DNA from 2 places in the Streptomyces sp. NPDC005775 genome. Region 2 is predicted to be linked to the other one. Evidence: riboswitches for the same ligand, from Rfam matches in the RefSeq annotation. Region 2 holds a riboswitch; the other holds the start of a gene.
The links. A riboswitch is a leader RNA that binds a small molecule or an ion and turns the genes downstream of it on or off. The one in region 2 is predicted to bind cyclic di-AMP.

Region 1 (3,318 bases), on a different contig from region 2:
TTGCCGCCCGCCGAGCGGTTCTCGCCCTCGTCGGTGGCCTCGACGGTGACCTCGATGCGTGGGCGCCCCTCGATGATCACCCGGTGGGCACCGGCGCCGTCGGGCGGCGACGGCCAGTCCGGGGCACACAACGGATGGATACGGGTGATGTGCTCGATGACGATGCGGGGCTCGCCCTCGACGATGCCCTGGACCTCGAAGCGGACCGCGCCCTGGGTGCCGGCCTCGAACGCGCCCATCGTCCTGGTGGTGACGGTCGTCTCGAGCGCCCGGCGGGACATGGTCTCGCGGATGTCGTCCAGCTCCACGCCCAGGGCCCGGGCCATCAGGCGTATCTGCCCACCCCACACCATGGTCGGGACGGAGGCCGCGAGCATGAGGGGTTCGTACTCCATGGGGTGCCCCATGCCGATGAGGTGGCGGACCGAATCGGGCTGGTCGTACGTGGAGTAGTCGAAGATCTCCTGGCAGCGGATCGCGTCGATCGTGGTGCCGAGTCCGCTGATGAGCAGGGGCAGGACGTCGTTGCCCCAGCCGGGGTCGACGCCGGAGACGAAGAGCGAGCCGCCGCCACCGGTGACGGCGGCGAGCACCGGTTCGCGCAGCTCGGCCGGGGCGCTCCGCTGGTCGTAGAGCGCGTACAGGGCGGGGGTGACGACGACGGCGCCCCCTGCCACGGCCCTGGTGATGTCGGCCAGGGCCTCATCGGGGCGGATGTCGCCGGAGGCCGCGTACACGACGGCGCGCGGGGCGGTGGCGAGCACCGCGTCGACGTCGTCGGTCGCGGTGACGCCCAGATCGCGGTCCAGCCCGGCGAGGGCGCCCGCGTCGCGGCCCACTTTCGCGGGGTCGTGGACGAGTACGTGCGCGAGTTTCAGGGCCGGATGGGCCTCGACCGCGCGGATGGCCGCGCGGCCGACATTGCCGGTACCCCAGACCACCGTGGAAATCATGCGGCGGAGGGTAGCGCGCGGGATGAAAGGTTCATAGTGCCATCGCGCACCGGGTTGGGAGTGGGCCGGCGATGACCTCGCGTCCGCAGTACGCGGGTCCGGGACCGGGAGGAGCCGGCCCGTGCGGGGCAGGGCCCGCGTGGCATGACAACAGGGGTGGAAGGGAGCGGGTCAGCTCCCTTCCACCCCTGTTCACGGCTCCCCGCGCGGCGGGACCGCGGTGGGGTCAGTACGCCCCGAAGACGTTGTCGATCGAGCCGTACGTGGCGGCGGCGTAGTTGCACGCGGCGGTGATGTTGGCGACGGGGTCCAGGATGTCCAGCGAGGTGCCGGGCACGTGGAAGGCGTCGAACGTGGGCTGGATGACCTGGAGGAGCCCCATGGACGGGGTGCCCGCGACGGCGTTCGAGTCCCAGTTGTTGACGATCTGCGGGTTGCCCGAGGACTCGCGCAGGATGTTGCGGTGGATGCTGTCGTAGCTGCCGGGGATGCCGTGCTCGGCCATGACGGCGAGCGACTCCTTGATCCAGCCGTCGAGGTCGTCGGTGTACGCCGTCGCGGTCTGCGCGGGGGCGGTCGAGGCGGTCTCCTCCGCGACGGGCGTCACGGTCGTCCGCTGGGAGCGGTCGGCGCGGTCGGTGCTCTCGGCCCGGTCTGCCGACGGCTGCGAGGCGCTGCCGGACGTGTTCTCCGCCTTGAATTCGCTCTTGGTCGCGGCCTTGGGGGCGGCGGCCGTGGACTTGGCGCCGATGGTCAGCTTCAGGCCCGGGTGAATCAGGTCGGGGTTGCCGCCGACCACGTTCCGGTTGTCCTTGTACAGCTGCTCCCAGCCGCCACTGAGGGAATGCCCCCGGGCGATCTTGGAAAGCGAATCGCCGGAGACCACGGAATAGGTGGTGGACTCGGCCTTCTGTGCGGCAATTTCCTTGCCGGCCACGGAAGTCGGCGCTGCGGTCTTTTCCGCGACGACCGACTTGACCGGGGCGGCGGAAGCCGATCCGGCAGTCAGCAGGGGGAGCGCGAGAACGGCTCCGCCCGCGCTCACGGCGATGAAACCGCGCGTCAGGGTGCTGGACTTGAAACGACGGTGGTGACCCTTGATGGGCATGGCGCTTTTCCTCTCCGCCGCCTGCGAGGTGAGCTGTCGGGTTCGGACTGGAGATGTCCGGTCGCACATGGCGACTTCACCCCTAGCCGCTCCGGATTTCCGGACCGGCGGCAAACCTGGGTCCCCCGCTCCTGCCGTACGTGAGTGGTGTCGGGTTACCGGACGGCGGCAGGATTCGGCGTTCCATCCGGATTGACGGTGACCGTAAGCGAGAAAGGCAGAGCGAAACAAGCCCGGAATTCGTGATCACAATTGACGCGCAAGATCAATCAAAGGAAATGTGCGACACCGGTCACATCGGCGCGGGCCGACTTTCTTGGGACATCTGGGAACCGGCCCTTCCGGTTCCGCGTCCGGGCCGGGAAACGTGACGCTGGCCACTGTGTCCGAAAGGGGCGTTTTGACGGTTTCAAGGACGCGTGACCCGAAGGAGCGCAGCCCTCGTCCTGCGCTTGTAATTAATGCGACAAATTACTCTATTTGGACATTACGAAACGGCTGAAGGCTGCGTGGTGACGGCGGCACGGCTGCGCGCCACCACGACCGGAGAACCGTCGCCCGGGGCGGACAGGATGTCCGCGTCGAGCGCGTACAGCTCCTTCACCAGGGCCTCGTCGACCGTCTCGCGAGGGGCGCCGCGGGCGATGACGCGGCCGGCCTTCATGGCGACGAGCAGGTCGGCGTACCGGGCGGCGGCGGCGAGGTCGTGCTGGACCATGACGACGGTGCGGCCGGTGGCCGCGACCTCGCGCACGAGCTCCAGGACCTCGACGGCATGCCCGAGGTCGAGGGCGCTGGTCGGTTCGTCCAGCAGGACGACCGGGGTCTGCTGGGCCAGCACCATCGCGAGCCAGCAGCGCTGGCGCTGACCGCCGGACAACCGGTCGAGGCGCTCCCCCGCCAGTGCGGTGGTGCCGGTGGCGGCGAGCGCCTCGCGTACCGCCTGCTCGTCCTCGCGCGACCACTGGCGCAGCAGCCCCTGGTGCGGGCTGCGGCCGTAGCGCACCAGACCGGCGACGGTGACCGCCTCGGGGGCGCGCGGCGACTGGGGCAGCAGGGCGACATGGTGGGCGGCCCTGCGCCGGCCGGTCTCCCAGATGTCCGTGCCGCCGATCAGGACCGTGCCGGACTCGGGGCGGTGGAGCCGGGCGACGGTCCGCAGCAGGGTCGACTTCCCGCAGCCGTTGGGGCCGACGATCGCGACCACCTGCCCGGCGGGGACGGTGAGGTCGACGTTCTCGACGACGGGACGGCCGG
Region 2 (3,318 bases):
GCGCTGCCGGCCCGGGCGCTCTCCACGGCCGTACCCGGGCGGTACTTGCCGGTGAGGAACCCGGAGGCGAGGGCGTAGTACGGGACGGCCGCGAGCCCGGCGTCGGCGGCGGTGTCCTGGAGCTCGCCCTCGTACGTGTCCCGGGAGACGAGGTTGTAGTGCGGCTGCAGGGCCACGTAACGGGCGAGCCCTTCGCGCTCCGAGAAGTCCAGCGAGGCGCGCAGCCGCTGCGGGCTGATGTTGGAAGCGGCGATCTCGCGGACCTTGCCCTCCTTCACCAGCTGGTCGAGGGCGGTGATGATCTCCTCGACCGGGACCGTCTCGTCGTCGAAGTGCGTGTAATACAGATCGATGTGGTCGGTGTCGAGCCGGCGCAGCGACTCCTCGGCGGCGGCCTTGATGGTGGGGGCGGAGAGCCCCTTGTACGCGGGGTGGGCGCCGGCCTTGGTGGCCACGACGATGTCGGAGCGGTTGCCGCGCGCGGCGAGCCACTTGCCGATGAGGGTCTCGGACTCGCCGCCCTCGTTGCCGGGGACCCAGGCCGAGTAGGCGTCGGCGGTGTCGACGAAGTTGCCGCCGGCCGCCACGTAGGCGTCGAGGACGGCGAAGGACTGTGCCTCGTCGGCGGTCCAGCCGAAGACGTTGCCCCCGAGGGCGAGGGGGAAGACCTGAAGGCTCGACGAGCCGAGCTTGCGGAGAGAAGTCATGGGGGAATAACCGCTTCCACCGGCTCCACTATTCCGTGGCCCGTACATCTGAACGGCCGCGACGTACGAACGGGCGCCGCGTACGGACGGCCGCGACGTAGGAACGAGCGCCGCGTACGGACGGCCGCGACGTAGGAACGAGCGCCGCGTACAGACGGGCGGGCACGTACGGACGGCCGCGACGTACCAACGGGAACAGACCGGCAGCCCTGACGTCGGGGGGTGAGCGTCAGGGCTGCCGGGGTTTCAGGGGCCGGGAATCCGGCGGGGGAACGGTCTCAGACCGTGAGGCCCCGGGCGCGCAGCCAGGCCATCGGGTCGATGCCGGTGCCGTCCGCGGTGTGGACCTCCAGGTGGAGGTGCGGTCCGGTCACGTTGCCGGTCGCGCCGACGCGTCCGATGGTGTCACCGGTGGTGACCTTCTGGCCGATGCTGACATCCATCGAGGACTGGTGGCAGAACCACAGTTCCGTGCCGTCCTCCAGCTCCAGGACCGTGCGGTAGCCGTAGGAACCCGAGTAGCCGGCCGACTTGACCGTGCCGCTGTGGATCGCCTTGATCGGCGTACCCGTCGGCGCCGCGAAGTCGAGGCCCGTGTGGTAGCCGGAGGACCACATCGATCCGGCTTCGCCGAAGGTCGAAGTGATCGTGTACGAGGAGGTGGGGATGGCGTAGCTGGCGGCGAGCTTGGCGAGGCGCAGTGCCTCCGCCTTCTTCGCCGCCTCCTCCGCCGCCTTCTTCTTCTCTGCGGCGATCTTGGCCTCGGCGGCGTCCTGCTGCTTCTTCGCCTCGGCGGCCGCCTTCTCGGCGGCGGCCGTCTCCGCTGCCGCCTTGACCTCGGCGTCGGCCGCGTCCTGCTGCTGCTCGGCCTGCTGGAGGATGCGGGCGCGGAGCGCCTCACCCGCGTCGGTGGAGCCCTGCTCGGCCTCGGCGGTGGTGATGCCGGCGGTCGTCAGCGGGGCTGAGGCAACCACGGCCTCCTGGGCCTCGGCCTCGGACCCGCCCGAGAACAGTGCGCCGACGCCGGGGAGGGACTTGGCGTCGGGAAGGTTGTCCGCGATGGAATCGGGAAGGGAGATGGAGACCGGCGGCTTGCTCTGGGCGGTGGCCATGCCACCCGCACCGACGGCCGCGATGACGCCGACGCCGAGGACGGTGGAGCTACGGGCCAGACCATTGCGCTGCTTGGCGACGCGGTGCTTGCCGCGGACGGGGCGGACGGACTCCTCGGTGGGGTTCCATTCCTCCCAGGCCCGCTCGGGCCCGGTCTCGTCGGCGCGGAAGTCGTTGCCGAAGTCGCTGCCCCGATCGGTCCCGTAGTCGGTCGCGTAGTCGGCCCCGTACTCCGTACCGAAAGCGGTGGCGGGCCGGGTCGCGAAGTCATCGACGTACTCGGACCCGAACCGGGAGGGAGCTTCGGGGGCAGGCTTGTTGGACGCCACGGGGGCGCACTCCTTTCCTTCCTTCTCGCCTACCGGGTTAGCTGACGGGTTCGGAGCAGGAAGGTCTCCTACGGGTGCCTCCGTCTCACGAACAAGACAGAGATGCCCGATTCACCCCATGTAGGTGGTTCCCCGGTTCCCTTGCGGAATTCGGCGCTCGCGCACGGTGCCGCCACTGACGGCGGCTGGGACAACCGCGCTGCGTTATCGAACGTTAATAGACACCGGGGTCCGATTCCAAGCCGTTCCCACTGATCGTTCACGTCTTTGGCCTGGACTTTACGGGACACAACCGGGTGGAATCGGGCGAGTTGATCGCCCCTCATCCGGTACCCATTTTCTGACGTTGCGTCAATCGTTATGCGGAGGGGTGCCCTTCGATTACGGACGGTGGCATCGGCGTCAACCGCTCGTTCCCGGCCCGCTCCGGCGCCGGGCTCACCCGCCGCCGCCCCCGAGTCCGACGATCTTCACGGTTCTGCGCCGGTCCGGCTGCCCCTCGGCGGGACGGGCGACCGCGAGGAGCGCCATGTCGTCCGTCGACTCGCCCCCCGTGTGCAGGCGCACGTCATCGGTCAGCGCGGAGAGGAGCTCCTCCGGCCCCGGGAAGATCCGCCCCCGCAACCGCTCGGCAGGGTCGTAGAAAACCCCTCCGGCGTCGCGGGCCTCGGAGAGGCCGTCCGTGTAGAGGAGGAGCGTCGCGCCGGCGGGCAGGTCCCACTCGTCCGCCCGGTCCGGCCACACCCCCAGGTCCATCCCCAGCGGCAGCGCGGGCAGCGACGGCCCGAGCACCTCCAGCGCCCCGTCCGAGTGCAGCAGCAACGGGTCCGGGTGGCCGCGGTTGACGATCCGCACCCTGGACTCACCCGGCGGAATCTCCGCGAGCACGGCGGTGACGAAGCCCTCGACCGCGTCGAGGCCGCCACGCCGGCTCGACTCCCGCGCCAGTGCGCGCTCCAGTCGCCGCGCCACATCCTCCAGGGTCTCCGCCTCCTCGGCGGCCTCCCGGAAGGCACCGATGACCACCGCCACCGCCTCGACGGCGTCCAGCCCCTTGCCCCGCACGTCCCCGACCACCAGCCGCACGCCCCGCGGGGTGTCCGTAACCGAGAACAGGTCACCGCCGACGAACTCGTCCGCCTGGGCCGCCTCGTACCGGGCCGCCACAT

Region 1: another riboswitch for cyclic di-AMP. It lies ahead of ACFYPA_RS21050 (transglycosylase SLT domain-containing protein); the one in region 2 lies ahead of ACFYPA_RS19665 (M23 family metallopeptidase).

Annotation. Positions count from the first base shown of each region.
Region 1 covers NZ_JBIAIU010000009.1:11,629-14,946, forward strand. The annotation lists gene ACFYPA_RS21045 (dihydrodipicolinate reductase) at 1-953, opposite strand, end outside; gene ACFYPA_RS21050 (transglycosylase SLT domain-containing protein) at 1,180-2,061, opposite strand; cyclic di-AMP (ydaO/yuaA leader) riboswitch at 2,067-2,252, opposite strand; gene ACFYPA_RS21055 (ABC transporter ATP-binding protein) at 2,549-3,318, opposite strand, start outside.
Region 2 covers NZ_JBIAIU010000008.1:22,356-25,673, forward strand. The annotation lists gene ACFYPA_RS19660 (aldo/keto reductase) at 1-707, opposite strand, end outside; gene ACFYPA_RS19665 (M23 family metallopeptidase) at 986-2,149, opposite strand; cyclic di-AMP (ydaO/yuaA leader) riboswitch at 2,161-2,315, opposite strand; gene ACFYPA_RS19670 (PP2C family protein-serine/threonine phosphatase) at 2,588-3,318, opposite strand, start outside.